4 regions of the Devosia beringensis genome follow, and region 1 is predicted to be linked to each of the others. Evidence: predicted binding sites of a transcription regulator. Region 1 holds the regulator's gene; each other region holds the start of a gene.

Region 1 (5,443 bases):
AGGGTGGCCATATAGAGAGCGCAGCGCACCGAGAGGCGTCCGCCGGCGATATGGGCCTGGCCGCGCATCTCACCACTATCGCGGTTGAAGGGGGCGACTCCGGCCAAGGCGGCCGCCTGCTTGTTGCCGATGCCGCCCAGCTCGGGCATTTCGGCCAGCAGCACGGCGGCCGTAGTCTGGCCGATGCCGGGGATGGTGGTGAGTAGTTCGGCCCGGCGCCGTAGCGTCGCATCGCTATCGATCTGGCGGGTAATGGCCCGATCCATCTCGCCGATCTGGCTGCTCAAGAAGCCTATATGAGCATCGATGCTGGCTTGCGCCAGCGCAGCTTCAGGGTGCTCGCGACGCTGCTTTTCCATGGCCAGCATATCCACCATCTGGCGGCGCCGGCGCACCAGATCGGCCATTTCCACGGCATTTGGATCGTAGAGGGGGTCGGGATCTGGGTGCATCAGGTGAGCGAAGCGCAGGATCGCCGCGGCGTCAATCGCATCGGTCTTGGCCAGCAGCCCGTCGGCCCGAGCCAGATCGCGCACCCGGCGCGGGTTAATCGTGCTCAGCGCGATGCCATGCTGGCTGAGCGAGCGGGCCATCAGCCGCGTATAGCTGCCGGTGGCCTCACAGACCAGATGGGGCCGGGTCAGGCTGGAGATCTTTTGCACCAACCGAGCCATGCCAGCCGGATTATTGGACACGCGCAACCTGCTCGAGCCGGTGATGGCCAGATCCAGGTGCTTCTTGGAGACGTCGACACCAACATAGTCTGGGGAAAAAATCATGATCGCTCTGCCTTGTATGCGGGCATGTCGCCCAACCAACCGTTCGAGACAGTCAAGATGGGCCGGACGCGTCTGCTCAGGGGCGAGCTTGCTGGCTCTTGGGGGACACACGCTATCCAGCCCGGGAGCCCGGTAAACCCAAAGCTCCCAGGCCGATCATCGCCAATCACGGCCTCCAAGCAAACATACAAGGGGGAGGGACCGCGTGGTGGTCGGGGCACCAATCAAGGCAAGCACTGCGCTGCTCCTCCCCCTTTCGGGGAAGACGGGGTGGGGTAGGCTGAAAAGAGACGGATCTCACGCGACCTGGGCAAACCGCTCGTCAAACGCATATCCCGCGCCGCGGACGGTGCGGATGGGGTCGGTTTCGCGGCCGCGGTTGATGGCGCGGCGGAGGCGGCCGATATGGACGTCGACGGTGCGCTCGTCGACATAGACGTCATTGCCCCAGACGCCGTCGAGGAGCTGTTCGCGTGAATAGACGCGGCCGGGATGGCGCATCAGATATTCGAGCAGGCGGTATTCGGTGGGGCCGAGATGGACGTCGCGGGTGGCCCGGCGGACACGGTGGGTGGTGCGGTCGAGCTCGAGATCGCCGACCTTGAGCGCGGCGGTGACCAGGTTCGGATTGGCGCGGCGCAGCAAAGCGTGGATGCGGGCGATCAGCTCGGGCACCGAGAAGGGCTTGACCACATAGTCGTCGGCGCCGGTGGCGAGGCCGCGGACGCGCTCTTCCTCCTCACCGCGGGCGGTGAGCATGATGATGGGGACGCGGGCGGTTTCCTCGCGGGCGCGCAGGCGCCGGCACAGTTCGATGCCGGAGATTTCGGGCAGCATCCAGTCGAGCAGGATCAGGTCGGGCAGCTTGTCCTGGATGGCGTGGGTGGCCTCGTCACCGGTTTCAGCGGTGACGACGCGGAAGCCCTCGGCCTCGAGATTGTAACGCAGGAGGATGGCGATATCGCCTTCGTCCTCGACGACAAGAATGGTGGCGGGCATCGGTCAGGCCTTGATCTGGGTCCGCTGCAGTTCCTCGACATCGCTGGAAAGCTGCTTGCCGGTCTGCAGGTAATAGGCGCGTTCGGCGATATTGGTGGCGTGATCGCCAATGCGTTCCAGGCTCTTGGCGCAGAACAGCAGGTGGGTGCAGGGGGTGATGTTGCGCGGATCTTCCATCATGTAGGTGAGCAGTTCGCGGAACAGGGAGGTGTACATGGCGTCCACCTCGTCATCGCGGTTGCAGACCTGGATGGCGCCGTCGGCATCGCGGTTGGAATAGGCGTCCAGCGATTCCTTGATCTGGCGCAGCACCAGGGCGGTCATGTTGCGCACGCCATTGTAGAAGGTGGGCTGCAGGGTCAGCCCCTCGATCTTGAGCGAGCGGCGGGCCAGCTGCTTGGCCATGTCGCCGACGCGTTCGAGATCGGAAGCGACGTGGATGGCGGTGATGATGGAGCGCAGGTCCGAGGCCATGGGCTGGCGGCGGGCGATCATGGAAACGGCCATGTCGTCGATCTTGCGCTGCATGTCATCGATGCGCTGATCGGCGATGATGGTGAGGTCGGCCAGCTCGCGATCGAGCTTGAGCAGTGCCTTGGTGCCGTTCTCGATGGCGACCTCGACCTGGCCACCCATTTCGGCAATGGTCTGGGCGAGGGCGACGAGTTCGTCATTGTAGGACGAGACGATATGATCGGGGGCCATGGTGTTCCTCTGAACCTTGGGGCGGGGAACCGGCCGGGGCCGGTTCGCGCATATGAGCGGGTGGCCGGACTAGCCGATGCGACCCATGATGTAATCCTGGGTCTGCTTGTGAGCCGGGTTGGTGAAGATGTCCTCGGTGACACCTTCCTCGACCAGATTGCCCAGGTGGAAGAAGGCCGTGCGCTGGCTGACGCGGGCGGCCTGCTGCATGGAGTGGGTGACGATGACGATGGTGTAGTTCTCGCGCAGCTCGTCGATCAGTTCCTCGATGATGGCCGTGGCGATCGGGTCGAGGGCCGAGCAGGGTTCGTCCATCAGGATGACTTCGGGGCCGACGGCGATGGCGCGGGCAATACACAGACGCTGCTGCTGGCCGCCCGACAGGCTCGTGCCGGGCTCCTGCAGGCGATCCTTGACCTCTTCGAACAGGCCCGCCTTGCGCAGCGAGGAGACCACGATCTCGTCGAGGTCGGTCTTGGAACGGGCAATGCCGTGGATCTTGGGACCATAGGCGACGTTTTCGTAGATCGACTTGGGGAAGGGATTGGGCTTCTGGAAGACCATGCCGACGCGGGCGCGCAGCTCGACCACGTCCAGATCGGGATCGGAAATATCGTCGCCGTCGAGCTTGATGGTGCCGCCGACAACGGCGCCCTCAATGGTGTCGTTCATGCGGTTGATGCAGCGCAGGAAGGTCGACTTGCCGCAGCCCGAGGGTCCGATGAAGGAGGTCACGGCACGATCGGGGATGTCGATGGAGATGCCGAACAAAGCCTGCTTGGCGCCGTAATGCACGGTCACGTCGCGGGCGGTGAGGCGGATCGGCCGTTGCAGGGCGTCGGTGGGGTTCATGGTGCTGTTCACTGATTGCTGTGTCGTCTTGGGCTTGCCGGCGATCATATCCATTGGTGCATTCTCCAGTTCGCTCATACGCGGCGCTCAAGGCGGGTGCGCAGGAAGATGGCCACGGCGTTGAGCATGATCATCAGCGCCAGCAGGACCATGATGGCAGCTGATGTGCGGGCTTCAAAGAAATTCCGGTTCTCATTGCCCTGCCAGAGGAAGATCTGCACCGGCAGGGCGGTGGCCTGATCGACCACCGAGCCGGGCACGGCGGCGACGAAGGCATTCATGCCGATGAGCAGCAGGGGTGCGGTTTCGCCCAGGGCCTGGGCCACGCCGATAATGGTGGCCGTCAGGATCGAGGGGAAGGTGACGGGCAGGACGTGATGGAAGACCATCTGCGTGCGCGAGGCGCCCAGGCCCAGAGCGGCCTGGCGCAGGGCGGGGGAGACGCCCTGCAGGGCGGCACGGGTGGCGATGATGATGGTGGGCAGGGTCATCAGGGTGAGCACCAGGCCGCCGACGAGCGGGGCGGAGCGGGGCAGGTGGAAGAAGTTGATGAACACCGCGGCGCCGAGCAGGCCGAAGACGATGGAGGGCACGGCCGCCAGATTGTTGATGTTGACCTCGATGAGATCGGTGAGGCGCGATTTGGGCGCGAATTCCTCAAGATAGATGGCGCTGGCCACCCCGATCGGCACGGCCAGCACGATCACCACCAGCATCATGTAAAGCGAGCCCATGAAGGCGCCGGCGAGACCGGCCGAGGCAGGCGCGGCGCGGCTGTCGACATTGGTGAACAGGCCCCAGGCGAAATCCTGGGTGATGGCGCCATTGGCCTCGAGCGCATCGATCATGGCGCGGGCCGGCGCCGACAATTGCTGCTGCGCATCGCCCAGGTCGCGGTCGATATTGCCCTTGACCCAGTTATCGACATTGGCCGAGGCCAGCAGATCAAAGCGCACGGTCTGGCCGAGCAGGCTCGGATCGGCGACGAAGGCCTCGCGCACGACGTGGCGGGCATTGGTTTCGGGAATGGTCAGCAACTGCCGGCTGTCGATCTCGAGCCCGGCTGGGGTCACCGCCTGCATGGCAGCGTCGATGACCTTGTTCCAGTTCAGCATGGCGACGTCGCGCTGCCATTTGAGGGTGACGTCATTGAAATCGGCATCGGACTGGTCGGCAGCGCGGACAGGGGCCGGATCGACACCGAGCAGAGCCGGATCATAGGTGACGTCGAGATGCAGCGTCGCCTGATGGAAGGCGGGGATGCCCTTGCGCAACACATCGGCGAACAGCAGGGCGACAAAGCCGAGCGCGGCGCAGATCGCCACGATGCCCAGGATGCGGAAGATCTGCTCGTTGAGGTGGCGGCGGCGCAGGCCGGCGCGTACCAGCAATGTGCGTTCGGTGGCCGCCTTGCGACCGGAGCCCTGAAGATCGGTCATTATTCGTACTGCTCCCGGAAGCGGCGGACGATGTAGAGCGCCACGATATTGAGAAGAAGGGTCATGACGAAGAGGGTCAGGCCCAGGGCAAAGGCCACCAGCGACTGCGGCCCGGCGAAATCGGTATCGCCGGTGAGCTGGTTGACGATCGAGACGGTGATGGTGGAGATCGGCTCAAGCGGGGTGCCGCGCAGCACCGGGCTGTTGCCGGCGGCCAGCACCACGATCATGGTTTCGCCGATGGCGCGGCTGACGGCGAGCAGGAAGGCGCCGACAATGCCGGGCAGGGCGGCGGGCAGCAGGACGTGGCGGATGGTTTCGGACTGGGTCGCGCCCAGGCCATAGGAGCCATCGCGCATGGCCAGCGGCACCTGGTTGAGAATGTCGTCGCTGAGCGAGGAGATGAAAGGGATGATCATGATGCCCATGACCAGGCCTGCGGTCAGCGCGCTGGTGGCGCTGATATCGAGGCCAACCATGGCGCCGGCACCCTTGAGGAAGGGGCCGACGGTGACCAGGGCAAAGAAGCCGTAGACGATGGTGGGAATGCCGGCGAGGATTTCGATGACCGGCTTGATGACGGCGCGCACCTTGCGCGGGGCATATTGGGACAGGTAGATCGCCGTCATCAGCCCGATCGGCACGGCCACCAGCGAGGCGATGGCGGCA
Region 2 (5,443 bases), 530 kb from region 1:
GACCGGCTCCATGCTGGCCAGCGTCTGCCCCTGCGTCACGGCATCGCCGACATGCAGGCCAATGCGTTTCAGGCGACCCAGTATGGGTGCAGAAACATGGAATACCTCGCTGATGCGGCTGGTGCCATCTTCATCGACGGTGACCACCAGGCTGCCGGTGGCGATGCTGGCCGTCTCGACGCTGATGGGACGCGGCCACAGGGCCCAGGCCGCGGCGGCGACCAGCGAGAGGATTATGCACAGAGTCAGAAGGCGGCTCCACATTTGGCTACTCCCTGGTTTTGAGAACGGCGATCAGGTCAAGGCGGTCAATCCGGCGACGGACCACCAGGCCCGACACGAGCGCCGCCGCGGCGACCGCCAGGCTGGCGGTGGCAAAGCCGTCGGGGCCGATAATCAGCGGCATGCTGAACAGTTCGCTGGCAAAGCCCTCGACCATGCCGCGGGCGATCAGCAGGCCGAGCAGCCAGCCCGGCGGTTGAGCGAGCAGCACGAGGATGGCTATCTCGGTCAGCAACAAGGACGAGACCTCGCTGCGGGTGAAGCCGAGCACGCGCAGGCTAGCCATTTCGCGTCCCTGTTCGGACAGCGATATCCGGGCGAAATTGTAGACCACGCCAAAGGCGATGAGGCTGGCCAGGCCGACCAGGACGGCGATCATGACATACATGTTCTGCGCCATGGTGGCGCGAAACTGCTTGAGCGCGGCGGCCTGCAGGGCGATATGGCCGAGCGATGGTGAGCGCTTGAGCGCGGCAAAGAGCTCGGCCTGGTGCAGCGTGTCGATAGTGATGTTGACGCCGGAAATGCGGTTGCCCTCGCCCATCAGCGCCTGCAGGGCGGCCATGTCCATATAGGCGCCGAGGCCGAGATAGCTTTCCACAACGGCCGCCACCTGCAGCTGGAATCGCTGCCGCTCGCCCTCGAGCAGGCGGATGTCGACGCTGTCGCCCGGGCCGACGCCCAGGATCCTGGCCAGGGACTGCGTCAGCAGCACGCCCTGTGGCGGCATCGGCACCGGCTGCAGATCGGCATCGAGCATGCGGGTCATGGAACCGTTGGCGGGTCGCCCCATCAGGGCTATCTGGCGCGTCACCTGGGCATGACCGATTTCGACGCCCACGGCACGGAAGGGCTCGGCTCCCAGCACACCGGGAAGGCGGGCGATCTCGGCCGTGGCGGCGAGGGGCTTGCTGGTGGCAAAATTGACGATGGCGTCCTGCCGCTCGGTGCGGTTGAACGAATAGTCGATCATGAACTCGACGCCGCCCACCGACCAGAGCGAGCCGACAAGCACGGCGACCGAGAGGGCAATGCCGACGATGCCACCGGCCGATCGCCAGGGTCGGTGCAGCAAGTGCCGCGTGACCATGACCCCGGTCTGGTGCAGGGGCAGGGCGAAACGCCGCCGGCCGCTGTGCCGCCGATAGGTCGGCGGTGGCGGCGGCGACATTGCCACCGCGGGGGGAAGCACGGCGGCAGCCCGCACGGCGCGGATAGCGCCGGCCACCGCGGCTGCCAGCGTGATGCCGCCCGAAATGGCATAAAGGCTGGGTTCACGGCTGAAGACCAGGACGGGAAAGCTGTAGAACCGCGTGTACATTTCGGTGAGGCCGTTGCCGGCCCAGATCCCGAAACCGGTGCCGATGATGATGCCGATAATGGCGATCAGCAGTACGAATTCCACATAGTGCCAGGCGATGGCCCGGCCGGAATAGCCAATGGCCTTGAGCAGGCCGATCTGCTCGCGCTCAAGCGCGATCAGGCGCGTCAGCGTCATGTTGACGAGAAAGGCCGCCACCAGCAGGAAAACCGGCGGCAATACCTCGCTCATCGAGCGCAACTGTTGCAGTTCGGCGTCCAGATAGGCATGGGAGGTCAGCTGGTCGCGGCCATGGGCGCCCTGCGCGCCATAGGGATCGAGCAGTTGATAGAGCCCGGTGATCACCGCCTCCTCGGAAGTGCCGGGCGCGAGCTGGACCGAGACGGCATTGAAGGCGCCGCCCAGGTCATAGGCCGCCGCCAGCGTCCGCTCGGGCACCCAGAGGATGCCGAAGCGCCCGCTATTGGGCGTCATCTCGCCGGGGGCGATGGCATAGAGATAGTCGGGTGCCAGGGCGATGCCGGTGATCGTCACCTCGCGCCGGGCGCCATTGACGACGACGCCAAACCGGGAGCCTTCGCGAAAGCCATGCGCCTGGGCAAAGATCTCGCTGACCACAGCCTCCATATGGTTGGCGGCTTCGGGCAGCCGCCCGCTGCGCAGATAGAGGCGGTTGAGCGTTCCTGCCTGTTGCGGGGGCAGCGAGATCAGGCGCACGGAGGCGGGTTGCTCCAGCCCCTCGATATCGGCCAGCGCCACCTTGGCGATGCGGCCGTCGACAGCCAGGACCCCGTCCATGGCACCGATCTTTGTCAGCATCGAGCGGGGCGCCCGGGTGACGGTGGCAAAGACATTGGCGAGGTGATGGCTCTGGTAATAGGCCTCGCGCGTGCGCTCCAGCGACTGATAGGTGCCGATGCCGATCAGCAGGGTTGCGACCCCGGCGGCCATGACCAGGGCGATGGCGAGCACCTGTGCCCACAGGCGCACGAGCTCGCGCAGCAGCTTGCGGTGCAGGGCATGCAGGCCGCTCACCAGCGCACCGAGGCGGCTGGCTGGCGCTCGGCATTGGTGTCGATGGCGGCGATCCGGCCGTCGGCAAAACTGACGACGCGATGGGCAATGGTGCGGATGGCCGCGTTATGGGTAATCACCAGGGTAGTGGTCCCCAGCTCGGCATTAATCCGGGTGAGGGCTTCCAGCACGACAATGCCGGTCTTGGAATCCAGCGCGCCGGTCGGCTCGTCGCAGAGCAGGATGTCGGGTCGCTTGGCGATGGCGCGGGCAATGGCGACGCGCTGCTGTTCGCCCCCGGAGAGTTGAGCCGGAAAGTGGTCCATCCGGTCGGCCATGTCCACCATGGCCAGCGCTGCTTCGGGCGCCATCGGATGGGCGGCGATTTCGGTGACCAGCTGCACGTTTTCCCGGGCCGTCAGGCTGGGCACCAGGTTGTAGAACTGGAACACGAAGCCGACATGGCGGCGGCGATAGCGGGTCAGACCGGTATCGTCGGCGCCGGTGATCTGCCAGTCGCGGAACCAGGCCTGGCCTGACGTGGCGGTGTCGAGACCGCCGATGAGATTGAGAAAGGTCGATTTGCCCGATCCCGAGGGCCCCAGGATGACGACGAATTCCCCGCTGGCGGCAACGAAATCGACCCCGTCCAAAGCGACGACCTGAGCGTCCCCGGCCGCATAGGCCTTGGTGAGCTGGCTGACCCGGAGTAGGTCCGAACGGGGGGGCGAGGCGCTGTCCATGACAAAAATCTAGCAGGATGCCATGGTCGCGCGTTGATTTCGGTCAAGTCGCGCAGTGCGTCGTGCTGGAGCCAACCGGACTATGTCTGTCGCAAGGCGGTTCCGAGAGGCAGGAAGGCCTTGTGCGCTCCACTCTGGCACAGGTCATGGCGACCAGGGCATCTCGTCATTGGCCTGTCATCCACCGTCGCTAGGGTCCAACTCATCCGAATGAGTGAAGCGGGCCTTTATGCACAGTCGAGGGCAGACGTGGGAAACCACGCGGGACAAGATCAGCGAAGAAATCGCGGCGGGCCACCTGCCGCCGGACAGCCGGCTGCCGTCGGAGCCGGAGCTGTGCGTTCTTTATAACACCCGGCGGCATTCGCTGCGACGGGCGCTGGCGGCGCTGGTGGGGGAGGGCAAGCTGCGCGTCGAGCACGGCCGCGGCACCTTTGTCGAGCGGGCGTCGATGATCAACTACGTCATCGGGCCGCGCACCCGCTTCCGCGAGAACCTGCTGGCCCAGGGGCTAACCGCCTCCGGCCAGGCGATTTCGGAAATGCAGATTCCGGCGAGTGCCCGCGTTGCCGCTGCGCTGGGACTGGTCCCCGGGGCGCTGGTGACCGCCCGATCCTGGCGCGGCTTCGCCAACGACCTGCCGATCAGCCTGGGCTGGTCCTATCACGATGTTGCCCGCTTCCCCGATATTGCCGAGCGCCGCAAGGCAAACCCCTCGATCACCGCCATCTACAAGACCTATGGCATCGAGGATTATCGTCGACAGAGCACGACGATCTTTACCCGCCTTGCCAACCCGCACGAGACTTCCCTGCTCATGATGCGGCCGGGCCAGTCGGTGCTGATCGTGCAGAAGGTCGACGTCGACCTCGCAGGCAACCCGATCGGCTTCTCCGAGGCGGCCTGGGCCGGCGATCGCGTGCAGTTCACCTTCGAGAACGCCCCCACGGGCGAAGTGGTCAGCGAAAGGACCGATGATGTTCAATGAAGCCAGCGGCCCCGGGCCGGAACGGGCCGGCCATGCCGAGGCCCTGGGCGTTCTGGCGCGGGCGCGTCCCGCGCCGCTCAAGGCCCTGGCCGAAACCCTGCTGGAACCGATGGGCGATATCACCGTCATCGCCAACCGTACCGGGCTGGTCATGGTGCCGATGCGCGACACCGTGGAAAATGTCGATTTTCACCTCGGCGAGGTGCTGGTGAGCGAGGCCCATATCGTCGATGCCGCCGGCCGCCTGGGCTACGGCATGATCACCGGCCGCGACCTCGAGCGCGCCATGGCCATGGCGGTGGTCGACCTAGCGCTCGCTGCGGATCCCGAGGCCGCCGCGATCCGCCGCTTTATCGACAGCGAACACCAGCACCAGGCTGCGCTCGACGCGGCGCTGATGCGCCGGGTCGAGGCGACCCGCGTCGAGATGGAGACATTCTGATGCTAACCGTAGCCCCGCCCGATGCCGTTGAGGCGCGCGACAATGCCACCTTCGAAGCGCTGATGTGGTCGATGGCCCGTCCCGGCGAGAGTCGCGAACTGCCCGAGGCCGGCCTTGCCGGCATCGTCGATGCCCTGATCGATCGCGAATGCGTGGCCTATGCCGACAATGCAGCATTGACCCGGAAGATCGCCGCAACCGGTGCCCTTGCCGGTGAGCTGCACCAGGCCGACCACGTGTTCCTCGACAGCCTTGATGCCGCCGCCGATGCCCTCGCTGCCATTCGCTGCGGCAACGCGCTCTATCCCGATGAAGGCGCGACGCTGGTGGCCCAGGTCAGCCATGGCCAAGGCCAGCGCCTGCGCCTGACAGGCCCTGGCATTGACGGCTCCCGTGAACTTGCACTTGCCTTGCCTTCAGCCTTCTGGGCCCTGCGCCAGCAGCTTTGCGCCTATCCGGAGGGGTTTGAACTCCTTCTGGTCGATGGCCGTTCGGTCATCGGCATTCCCCGCTCCACCCAGATCGAGGTGCTCTGAATGGCCTATGTCGCAACCCGCGGTGGCGAAAAGGCCATCGAACAGGCCGAACGCCTGTTCCGCCAGGACCTTGGTACCATCGACATCGCCCGCGTCGCGGCCATTCGCCAGTCCATG
Region 3 (5,443 bases), 1.8 Mb from region 1:
GCGCGCTGGAACAGCGCATCGATCACCGCGATGACTTCTGCCTTGGCGAGGTCACGACCCAGGCAATACCCATGCCCCACCTGCCCGGTTACAATACGCACGCTGGCGCGGCTGACCGAGGCTTCACCCATATTGAAAGGCGCACCACCGCCGCCGGCCCGGCCGCGCACCATGACCAGGCCCGTTTCGGGGCCGCGGATGCGGGTAAAGTCGGGCTTGTCGGCCCAGGCGTCCCAGACGGCGGCCAGTTCGCGCGCCGGCGCGGCAGCCAGCACGTCCAGCGCCGCCTTGCGACGGCCGATATCCTTGGGGTCAGTGTGCAACATGCTTGCCTCTATTTGTCTAATGGATTAGACAACTAATGTCCTGATTTCCGTCTTAGGCTTTCCATGTGACTTTGCAATGACAAAAACCAGGGATGAACTGGGCGGGGTCGCGCTGTGGCGCCGCATCGCTGACGCCATTCGCCTCGATATCATTGGCGGCAAGCTCGCCAGTGGTGACAGGCTTCCCACCGAAGCCGTTCTGGCAGCACGCTTTTCCGCCAATCGTCACACCGTGCGGCGGGCCTTGGCCGTGCTGGCCGAAGAGGGGGTGGTGGGGGCCGAACAGGGGCGCGGCACCTTTGTGCGCAGCGCCAGGCGGCTGAGCTATCCGATCGGCCGGCGCACCCGATTCTCCGAAGGCCTGGCCGGCCAGGCCCGCAGCATCAGCACGCAGCATCTGGGCGACAAGATCGAAAATGCCAGCGCTACGGTAGCGGCGGCGCTGGGCATCAAACCGGGCGCCAAGGTGGTCCGCATCGACGGCCTGTCATCGGCCGACGGGATACCGCTGTCGCGCGCCACCACCTGGCTGGCCTACCGGCAATTTCCCGATGTGGCGCAGCGGCTGATCGAGAGCCACTCGTTCACGGTGGTCTTTGCCAGCTATGGCATTGCCGATTACGCGCGGGCCACCACCCGCATCTCCGCCCGGCACGCCGATGTCGAGGAAACCCAGCTGCTGGGCCTCTCGGCCGGAGCGATCCTCTTGGTCTCGGAAGCCATTGACGAGGATGGCGCGGGCAATCCCATCTCCTACGCCCTCAGCCGCTTTCCGGCCGAACGGATGGAGCTGGTGGTGTAGTTCCCCCACCTGACCTCCCCCTGAAGGGGCTTGAGAGCGACCCGAAGGGACAAATCGCTCCAGTGGAGCGATTTGAGCGAACAAGGCCATGAGAGCTGCGCTCGAATGGCCGGTTAGGTGGGGGTTGCTCGGGGGAGGCTAGAGGGGGCATTTCTCCGCTCATCAGCCCGCGGCAGCCCCGCAACATCTTGCAGCAGCTGCACGAACTGCTCGCCCGCCGTTTCCAGCGCGCCGGAATTGTCGATGCGCACCGTGCTGGCCGGCAGGCGGTCGGCAACCTGGCGCGCGATACGCTGCTGGATCGATTCCGCCGTTTCACGGCCCCGTCCGGCCAGCCGCCGCGCGATGACATCGCGGTCGGCCGATACCGCCACGACCACCGTATCGGGATAGCGTGCGACCAGCGCCGGGATCATGGCGCGTGACAGGTTGGCCACCACCACCCTGCCCGCGCGCAGATCGTCTTCCAGCGAAATGGGCAGGCCATAGCGCAGGCCGTGCGCCTCCCAGGTCAGGGCAAAGGCGCCGTCCTGCTCGGCCTGGGCAAAGCTGGCCTCGTCCATGCTGTCATGATCTTCGCTGCCGCCATCGGCCAGCCGCGTCACCACGCGACGCACGACATGGATCAGCCCGGTGGGCTCAAGCCGCTCGCGGGCAAAGCCGATCAGGCTGTCCTTGCCGGCGCCGCTGGGCCCGACCACGGCGACAAAATTGCCCTTCATATGACGCGGCGACCTTCCCGATAGACGGTAAGGACGATGGGAATACCGTCCTCGATGCGCAGATGCACGAAATCGGCGCGCTTGCCCACTTCGATCTCGCCGCGATCACTGAAACCACCGGCCTCGGCCGGGCGCTTGGTCACCAGCTGCACCGCCTTGGGCAAACTTATCCCCTCCACGTTCTCGGCGAGCGAAAATGCCGACTGCAGCATGGAGAAGGGAATGTAGTCGGACGACAGAATATCGAGCAGGTCGGCCTCGGCCAGAACCCGCGCCGAGACATTGCCGGAATGCGATCCGCCACGCACCACATTGGGGCCGCCCATCAGGATGGACATGCCGGCCTGGCGCGAGGCCCGGGCCGCTTCCAGCGTGGTGGGGAATTCGGCAATGTGCAGGCCCAGATCGACGGCTTCCTCGACATGGGCGCGGGTGGCGTCGTCATGGCTGGCCAGTACGATGCCCTTGTCATGGCAGATGTCGGCGATGGCGCGGCGGAACGGGCCGGCATGGGTCTGGGACTGGCGGTTGCGGCGCTCGGAAAACTCGTCGAGCTGGGCGTCGCTCATCTTGGTCTTGCCCTGGTAATAGGCCTTGTAGGCGTCGAGGCTGGCGAACTGGCGCTGGCCGGGGGCGTGGTCCATCAGCGAGGCCAGGCGCACCTGCGGATCGTCGATGATGGCGAGGAAACTGTCGAGGCAATCGGGGGCCGAGACCTCGCAGCGCAGGTGGATGAAGTGTTCCGCCCGCAGCCGACCGGCTTCGTTGCCGGCGCGGATGGCGCCAGCCAGGGTGCGCATGTCCTCGGCGCCGATATCGGTCTGCTCGTCCAGCCCGATGCGGATGGCGTCGAGCACGGTGGTAATGCCCGAGGCGGCGATCTGGGCGTCATGCGCCTGCACCGCGGCGACGGGGTTCCAGCGCACCTTGGGGCGCGGCGCATAATGGGTCTCGAGGTGGTCGGTATGCAGCTCCACGAGACCGGGAATCAAATAATCCCCGTCGAGGTCAGTGCCGGTGCGGCTGGGCGTGCCGATATCGGTGATGACGCCGCCGTCCACGCGCACGGAGCCCTCCAATACCTCATTGGCCAGCACGATGCGGGCATTGGTGAGGACGAGTTCTCCGAGGGCGACACTGTTCATGGGCGGATCATTTCTGCGTTCTTTTGACGGGCATGGGCGCCCCTGCGCTAGCGCAAGATGATGACAGTTTGGCGACTGAGGCACGTTCATCGACTCGTCATGCAACTGTCGGTGAACAGTCACTAATCCGCAAGGGAACTGTCAAACAGGGGTTCTAGGAGTCCGCCCGCCAACCCTTGGCACAAGCTTTCCCGGAGACGTTCCACAAATGACACGCAACACGCTGCTCGGTGCAGCCTCAACCCTCGCCGTAATCGCGCTGACCGCGTCCCCCGTCATGGCTCAGACCAAGTTCGAGTTCTGGTATGGCTTGTCGGGTGACCTGAGCGATCGCATTCAGGACATGTGCAAGACCTTCAACGAGTCGCAGGCCGACTACGAGATCGTCTGCATCAGCCAGAACGACTACGACACCAATCTGCAGAACACGATTGCCGCCTTCCGCGCCAACAAGCAGCCCACCGTCACCCAGATTTTCGACGCCGGCACGCTCGACCTGATGCTGAGCGAGGCCTATCTGCCGATCGGCCAGCTGATGACCGACAATGGCTTCGACATCGACTGGTCGAACTATTTCTCCGGCATCGCCTCCTATTATTCGACCTCGAAGGGCGAACTGCTGTCGATGCCGTTCAACTCCTCGACGGCGATGATCTATTACAATACCGACGCGCTGGCCAAGGTCGGCTTTGACGGCCTGCCCACCACCTGGACCGAAGTCGAAGACATTGCCCGCAAGATGAAGGCAGCTGGCTACGAGTGCCCCGTCGCGTTTGACCCGGCTGGCGCCTGGCAGTGGTTCGAGCAGTTCTCGGCCATCCACAACCAGCCCATCGCCACCAAGGGCAATGGCTTTGGCGGCCTCGACGCCGAAATGGTCGTCAGCAAGGGCCTCTTCGTGGACCAGCTGACCTGGTTCAAGGCCATGTATGACGAAGGCCTGTTTGTCCATAAGGGCAAGGATGTCGGCGAGGGTGACCTCGACTCGTTCGCCAATGGCAATTGCCAGATCTTTTCGGGTTCGATCGCCAGCCATGGCAGCGTCACTGCCAAGGCCATCGACGGCCTGAACTGGGACGTTGCCATGCTGCCCATGCTCGAAGGTCATGAGCGCACCAACAGCCTCGTGGGCGGCGCTTCGCTGTGGACCCTCAAGGGCAAGTCGGAAGAAGAATACAAGGGCGCTGCCGCGTTCTACAACTTCCTGGCCACCCCTGAGCAGACCGAATGGTGGTCGACCGTGACCGGCTATATCCCCGTCACCAATACCGGCTTTGAAGCCATGACCGAAAAGGGCTTCTACACCGAAGCTCCCTATAAGGGCCGCGAAAAGGCCATTGAAAGCCTGACCTTCACCCCACCGACCGAAAATACCCGCGGCATCCGCCTGGGCAATTACGCCTCGATCCGCGCCGAGATGGTCAAGACCATGCAGGACGTGATGTTCAACAATGCACCGGTCCAGGCCGCGCTGGAAAGCTTCGATGCCAAGGGCAACGACATCCTGCGCCGCTTCCAGGCCACCTACAAGGACGCCGTTCTCCCCTGATCGGTTCACCACAGGTGCGGGCGACGAGGTCGCCCGCACCTTTTCTTGTTGTTTTCAAAGCGGGTGCCCCATGGAACGTCGCGCATTTTTCAACAATGGCTCCCTGCCCTGGCTGCTGATCGGGCCGCAATTGCTGCTGGTCATGGTATTTTTCTACTGGCCCACGACGCAGGCGCTCTATTGGGCGTTCACGCTCGAGCAGCCCTGGGGCGGCGGCAATAGCTGGGTCGGCTGGGAGAATTTCCTCAACATCTTCCGCGACAGTGACTACTGGAGCACCGTGATCCGCAGCGCCTTTTACGCCAGCTGCACCACCGTGCTGTCCATGGCCATGGCGCTGACCCTGGCGGTGTTCGTCGATCGCTCGCTCAAGGGCACACGGCTGTTCCAGTCGGTCTTTGTCTGGCCCTATGCCATTGCCGCCCCCGCTGCCGGGGTGGCCTTCCGCTTCATCTTTGCCCCCGAGGCCGGTCTCGTCGGCGCCATCAACGACGTCTTTCCCGGCATCTGGAACCCGGCCATCAATGGCTTCCAGGCGCTGGCCATGATCATCGTCTGCCATTCCTGGCTGGGCATCGGCTACAATTTCATCTTCTTCCTCGCCGCCCTGCAGATGATCCCGCGCTCGATTTCCGAGGCCGGGGCCATGGACGGCGCGCGGCCCTTTACCCGCATGATCGACCTGCAGCTGCCGCTGATCGCACCGACCGCCTTCTTCCTGCTCATCATCAACCTGATTTCGAGCTTCACCGACAGCTTCGGCCTGATCGACACCATGACCGAAGGCGGCCCGTTCGGGAGCACCGAGGTGATGGTCTACAAGATCTATTTCGACGGCTTCAAGGGGCTCGACTATTCGGGCGCCGCCGCCCAGTCGATCGTGCTCATGCTGCTCGTCA
Region 4 (5,443 bases), 1.8 Mb from region 1:
CTGGACATAGATGGCGGCGCGGTCCCATTTGCCGTTTTGCAAGGCGGGGCCGACGCTGAAGAAGAACCAGCAGAAGGTCAGGTAGAGCAGCGCGGCGCCCAGGCCGATCAGCAGGCCCCAGCGCTGCAGCAGGTTGGGGCGGAAGACGTCGGGATATTTCTTTTCGAGGCGGTGACGTTCGCTGAGGCTGATCGTGCTCATCATGCCGCTCCCCTTCCCAGTTCGAAGCTCTGCTTGCCCACCAGCTTGTAGCGCAGCCAGCCCGAGAACTGGTCGATGCAGACAATGGTAATCAGCAGCAGGATGACGATGGCATAGGTCTTGGCGGCATGGTCGCGGCCAATGGAGAGGCGGAAGACCTCGCCGATGCCGCCGCCGCCGACCGCGCCGATAATGGTGGAGGCGCGCACATTGATCTCGGTGCGCAGCAGCGCATAGGAGACGAAATTGGGCATGACCTGGGGCACGATGCCAAAGCGCACCCGCTCCAGCCAGGTGGCGCCCACCGAGCGCAGCCCTTCCTCGGGCTTCATGTCGGCATTCTCGACCACTTCGAAGAACAGTTTGCCCAGCGCGCCGATGGTGTGAAACGAGATGGCGGCGATGGCGGCAATCGGACCGATCGAGAGCACGGCAGTCAGCAGGCCGGCAATGACGATCTCGGGAAAGGCGCGCATGATTTCCATGATGCGCCGCACCACGAAGCGCAGCGGCCCGGCGCCGACCAGGTTGGTGGCGGCGAAAAAGCAAAGGATGAAGGCCAGGCCGCCGCCGATAATGGTCGAGACAATGGCAATATTGACCGTGACGATGAGCTGGTAAATGAAGTTGGGAATATAGAGGCTCTCGGTCACATAGACCCGGTCCGAGGTATAGTCGAACTTGAGCGAGCCATCATAATAGGGTGACTCGATATCGAACATGGCGCGCACGATCTCGAAGGGATCCTCGGGCACGAAGTTCTTGAGAAAATCGAACATGTACGGAATACGGTCGAAGAACTTGCCCGAATTGGCGGCATTGGCGTAGTTCATCGCCGCGCCCAGCGCGACCAGTACCAGCACGACCCCGATGATCGAATAGACCCGCCGCGTCAGCACCTGGCTGCGATAGTGGCGCAGCAGGGTCTGGCTGGCGGCGCTGAGGCCGGATGTCGGGGCGATATCGGTCATGGGCAAACTGCTCGCTGAGGTTTCAGTCGTCTCCCTCCCCCTTGTGGGGAGGGATAAAGGGTGGGGGTATCTGTCCGCGCATCCGGTGCACGGCTCCCCCACCCTCATTCCCTCCCCACAAGGGGGAGGGAAGCCCGTCTCTTGCTTGTTGGACGTTCAGAAATCAGCCGCCGATGACCGACTTACGGGCGTCGATGATGGTCTGGTACATGGTCTGGTCGGCGTCGACGAAGTTGGTGTAACCGCCGGCGGTGAAGGCGTCGAAGCACTCGAAGTCGGCTTCGGGCAGGCCCTTGAAGAAGGCGGTGACCTTTTCCTTCATGTCGGCGCTGAGCTTGTTGGAGACCATGAGCGGGCCGTTCGGGATGATTGGCGACTGCCAGACTTCCACCAGGTCGTCCATGTCGAGCAGGCCCTTGTCGACCATGATCTTGAGGTTGCCCGAGGTATAGCCTTCGGAGAATTCACCCTGGCCCGAGCCGAAGGTGGTGCCGGCATCCCAGGTGCCGTCGAGCACGCCGAGAACCAGGTTTTCGTGACCGCCGCCGAAGCCGGTTTCGCTGTAGAATTCAGCGATGGGGGCGCCGAGCTCGGCTGGCAGGGCGACGTTGGGAACCAGGTAGCCCGAGGTCGAGTCAGGATCGGCAAAGCCGAGCTTCTTGCCCTTGGTCGAGGCCAGGTCGGTGATGCCGCTGTCCTTGCGGGCAACCATGATCGAGTGGTAGCCGGTCGAGCCGTCTTCCTGCTGGGTGGTCAGGACCGGATCAACGGCCTCTGGGTCCGACAGGTAGATCGAGGCATAGGACGAGGCGCCCATGATGGCGATGTCGATGGTGCCGCCGAGCAGGCCCTGGATCACGCCATTATAGTCGGGCGATGGGAAGAACTGGACTTCGGTGGCGCCGGTTGCGGCCTTGAGCGGCTCGGCAACGCATTCGGAGCGACGCAGCTGGTCGCTCTCGTTCTCGCCGCCATCGAGGCCGATGCGCAGGACGGTGGCGTCCTGGGCGAAGGCTGCAGTGGTCATGGTGAGGGCCACGGAGGCCAGCAGGATTTTGCGGATCGCGGTCATGGATATCTTCCTTTGGTGACGCGGGTTGGTCGGCGGGCCCGAAAAGGGCCGCGGAACGGGGTTACGAAGCGGGATTGGCGCTTGCGGGATGGATGACGGGCGGCGCCAGCGGCGCCAGCGATGTCGAGGTCATGGCTTCCGAGAAAGCCTCCTTGAGCCCATCGGCGCCGTAGAGCGTGCGGGCGACATCGGTGGTCAGCTCGTCGGGCGTGCCGTCGAACACCACCTTGCCCTGCGCCATGCCGATGATGCGCTCGCAATAGGCGCGGGCGGTGTCGAGCGTGTGCAGGTTGGTGATGACGGTAATGCCCTCGGCATTGATGTCGCGCAGGCTGTCCATGACGATCTGGGCATTGCGCGGGTCGAGGCTGGCGATCGGCTCGTCGGCCAGGATCATCTTGGGCCCCTGCATCAGCGCCCGGGCGATGGCGACGCGCTGCTGCTGGCCGCCCGACAGGGTCTGCGCCCACTGCAAGGCGGTCGGGGCGATGTCGAGGCGCTCGAGCGCCTTGAGCGCCTCGAGCTGCTCATCGGCGGAAAAGATCTGCAGCAGGTTGAGCAGGGGATGGCGGCCATTGAGGCGGCCGAGCATGACATTGGTGATGACGTCGAGGCGGGGCACCAGGTTGAACTGCTGGAAGATCATGGCGCAGTCGCGCTGCCAGTTGCGCAGGGCCTGGCCGCGCAGCTCGGAGGTGCGCACGCCGTCATATTCGATATAGCCCGACGAGACGTCGGCGAGGCGGTTGATCATGCGCAGCAGGGTCGACTTGCCGGCGCCGGAGCGGCCGATGACGCCGACCATCTGGCCCTGCGGGATTTCGAGGCTGACGCTGTCGACAGCGAGCTTGTCACCAAATCGTCGCGAAACATTGGAGATCTTCAGCATCAGGACGCCCCACTTCTCGAGTGTGGCAGACCTAGGGCGGCCAGATTACGTGCGCATGTAGATTTGGTGACGGTTCGATGACTGTGAACAGGGGGGTGTGGTGGGTTTGCCGAGTGCCCGGAAGCACGTGATGCAATGCAGCCACCGGCCGTCACCCTCGGGCTTGACCCGAGGGCTCTATACTGGCGGCGCGCGGGTCAAGTGCAGTGCCCTCGGGTCAGGCCCGAGGGTGACGATCGCGGACGGTCGCCCTACCCCTCATACTTCTCCAGAAACGCCTCGATCCCCAGCTTGCGGAAATCGGGCAGCGCCTGGTGCAGCTTGTCGTGGCTCCAGTCCCACCACTTCATCGCATCGAGCCGTGATGCCACGTCGTCGGAAAAGCGCTGCTTGATGGTCCGGGCGGGAACACCCACGGCAATGGCGAAATCGGCGACGTCCTTGGTCACCACCGCATTGGAGCCGATAATGGCGCCATTGCCGATGGTGATGCCGGGCATGATCACCGCGCCATGGCCGATCCAGGTGTCGTGGCCGATGCTGATGGGCGTGCTCTCGCGCCAGTCGAAAAAGCTCTGATCATCCTCCTCGCCCTCGAAATACTGCGCCGAGCGATAGGTGAAATGGTGCAGCGAGGCGCGTTCCATCGGGTGCATGCTGGCATAGATGCGCACATGGGCGGCGATATTGGCGAACTTGCCGATGCTGGAATAGGCGATCTGGGTATTGCTGACGCAGTAGGAATAGTCGCCCAGGCTAGAATAGGCGACGGTGCAGCCGGCGCCCACTTCGGTATAGCGGCCAAGGGTCGACTCCATGACATGGGCGGTCGGATTAATGGAGGGTTCGAGACCAAGCTTTTTCATGCTGCCATCCTCGGGGCAAAGGCGGTGACGTCGAGAATGCGGTCGGCGACTGCCTCGCGCACTTCCTCGTCGTGGAAAATCCCCAGCAGCGCCACGCCGGCCGCCTTCTTCTCGCCGATCATGGCGACGACGACAGCGCGATTGGTGGCGTCGAGCGAGGCGGTCGGCTCGTCGAGCAGCAGCACCGGATGATCGGTGATGAAGCCGCGGGCAATGTTGACGCGCTGCTGTTCGCCGCCCGAAAAGGTCGCCGGCGGCAGGCTCCAGAGCCGTTCGGGCAGGTTGAGCCGGGCCAGCAAAGCGCGCGCCCTGCCCTGCGCCTCGCCCTTGTCCACCCCGCGGATCACCAGCGGCTCGGCCACGACGTCGAGCGCCGAAACGCGCGGCACGGTGCGCAGGAACTGGCTGACATAGCCGATGGAGTCCCGCCGCAGCGTCAGCACGGTGCGCGGATCGGCCGTGGCCAGATCCACGGCCTCGCCATGATGCTGGATGACGATGGCGCCGGCATCGACGCCATAATTGCCATATACCATTTTGAGGATCGAGCTCTTGCCGGCCCCTGACGGCCCGCCCAGCACGACGCATTCGCCGGGCTGGACGTGAAAGTTCACATTCTCCACCACCGGCAGCACGACCCCGTCGCGCAGATGCATGGTAAAGGTCTTTGAGAGATTTTTGACGGTAAGGGCGGTCATCATCACACCTGCAGGATCGAGGAAACGAGCAGCTGGGTATAGGGTTCGCGCGGATCGTCGAGCACGCGGTCGGTCAGGCCCGCCTCGATGACATAGCCGTCCTTCATCACCATCATGCGGTGGCTCAAAAGGCGCGCCACGGCCAGGTCATGGGTGACGACGATGGCCGCCAGCCCCAGTTCGCCCACCAGGCCACGCAGCAGATCGAGCAGGCGCGCCTGCACCGACACGTCGAGCCCGCCGGTCGGCTCGTCCATGAAGACCAGCCGTGGCCCGGTCACGAGGTTACGGGCGATCTGCAGGCGCTGCCGCATGCCGCCCGAGAAGGATCGCGGCTGGTCGTCGATACGGTCGGCGGCGATTTCCACGCGACCCAGCCAGTCGAGCGCCGTGTCGCGGATATGACCATAGTGGCGGTCGCCCACCGCCATCAGCCGCTCGCCGACATTGGCGCCGGCCGAAACGGTCATGCGCAGCCCGTCGGCCGGGTTCTGGTGCACGAAGCCCCAGTCCGTCCGCACGAGAAAGCGCCGCTCGGCTTCGCTGAGGTCATAGATATTGCGCCATTCCCCGTCCCGCATGCGGTAATGCGTCTGGCCCGACGTCGGCTCGAGCGTCGCCGACAGCGAATTGAGCAAGGTGGTCTTGCCCGAGCCGGATTCCCCGACAATGGCCAGCACTTCGCCGGGCCAGAGCTCGAAGCTGACATCGGCGCAGCCGAGGCGCGAGCCGTAATATTTGGTCAG

The links. The regulator PhoB, encoded in region 1, activates phosphate uptake and scavenging genes when phosphate is short. The targets are predictions, from matches to a motif close to TGTCATNNANCTGTCAT.
Region 2: a site for PhoB is predicted at 3,525-3,541, ahead of phnF (phosphonate metabolism transcriptional regulator PhnF). Genes of this name have one in related genera too.
Region 3: a site for PhoB is predicted at 3,091-3,107, ahead of GDR53_RS02895 (alpha-D-ribose 1-methylphosphonate 5-triphosphate diphosphatase). Genes of this name have one in related genera too.
Region 4: a site for PhoB is predicted at 3,200-3,216, ahead of phnC (phosphonate ABC transporter ATP-binding protein). Genes of this name have one in related genera too.

Annotation. Positions count from the first base shown of each region.
Region 1 is NZ_CP045422.1:2,842,356-2,847,798, forward strand. It holds gene GDR53_RS13860 (IS110 family RNA-guided transposase) at 1-779, opposite strand, end outside; gene phoB (phosphate regulon transcriptional regulator PhoB) at 1,077-1,778, opposite strand; gene phoU (phosphate signaling complex protein PhoU) at 1,782-2,483, opposite strand; gene pstB (phosphate ABC transporter ATP-binding protein PstB) at 2,553-3,335, opposite strand; gene pstA (phosphate ABC transporter permease PstA) at 3,410-4,774, opposite strand; gene pstC (phosphate ABC transporter permease subunit PstC) at 4,774-5,443, opposite strand, start outside.
Region 2 is NZ_CP045422.1:3,377,213-3,382,655, forward strand. It holds gene GDR53_RS16455 (efflux RND transporter periplasmic adaptor subunit) at 1-264, opposite strand, end outside; gene GDR53_RS16460 (ABC transporter permease) at 269-2,638, opposite strand; gene GDR53_RS16465 (ABC transporter ATP-binding protein) at 2,635-3,360, opposite strand; gene phnF (phosphonate metabolism transcriptional regulator PhnF) at 3,590-4,348, shown strand; gene GDR53_RS16475 (phosphonate C-P lyase system protein PhnG) at 4,335-4,790, shown strand; gene phnH (phosphonate C-P lyase system protein PhnH) at 4,790-5,326, shown strand; gene GDR53_RS16485 (carbon-phosphorus lyase complex subunit PhnI) at 5,327-5,443, shown strand, end outside.
Region 3 is NZ_CP045422.1:583,685-589,127, forward strand. It holds gene phnG (phosphonate C-P lyase system protein PhnG) at 1-326, opposite strand, end outside; gene phnF (phosphonate metabolism transcriptional regulator PhnF) at 403-1,128, shown strand; gene phnN (phosphonate metabolism protein/1,5-bisphosphokinase (PRPP-forming) PhnN) at 1,242-1,850, opposite strand; gene GDR53_RS02895 (alpha-D-ribose 1-methylphosphonate 5-triphosphate diphosphatase) at 1,847-2,995, opposite strand; gene GDR53_RS02900 (extracellular solute-binding protein) at 3,204-4,544, shown strand; gene GDR53_RS02905 (ABC transporter permease subunit) at 4,615-5,443, shown strand, end outside.
Region 4 is NZ_CP045422.1:575,345-580,787, forward strand. It holds gene phnE (phosphonate ABC transporter, permease protein PhnE) at 1-201, opposite strand, end outside; gene phnE (phosphonate ABC transporter, permease protein PhnE) at 201-1,172, opposite strand; gene phnD (phosphonate ABC transporter substrate-binding protein) at 1,336-2,244, opposite strand; gene phnC (phosphonate ABC transporter ATP-binding protein) at 2,306-3,136, opposite strand; gene GDR53_RS02850 (DapH/DapD/GlmU-related protein) at 3,385-3,999, opposite strand; gene phnL (phosphonate C-P lyase system protein PhnL) at 3,996-4,700, opposite strand; gene phnK (phosphonate C-P lyase system protein PhnK) at 4,700-5,443, opposite strand, start outside.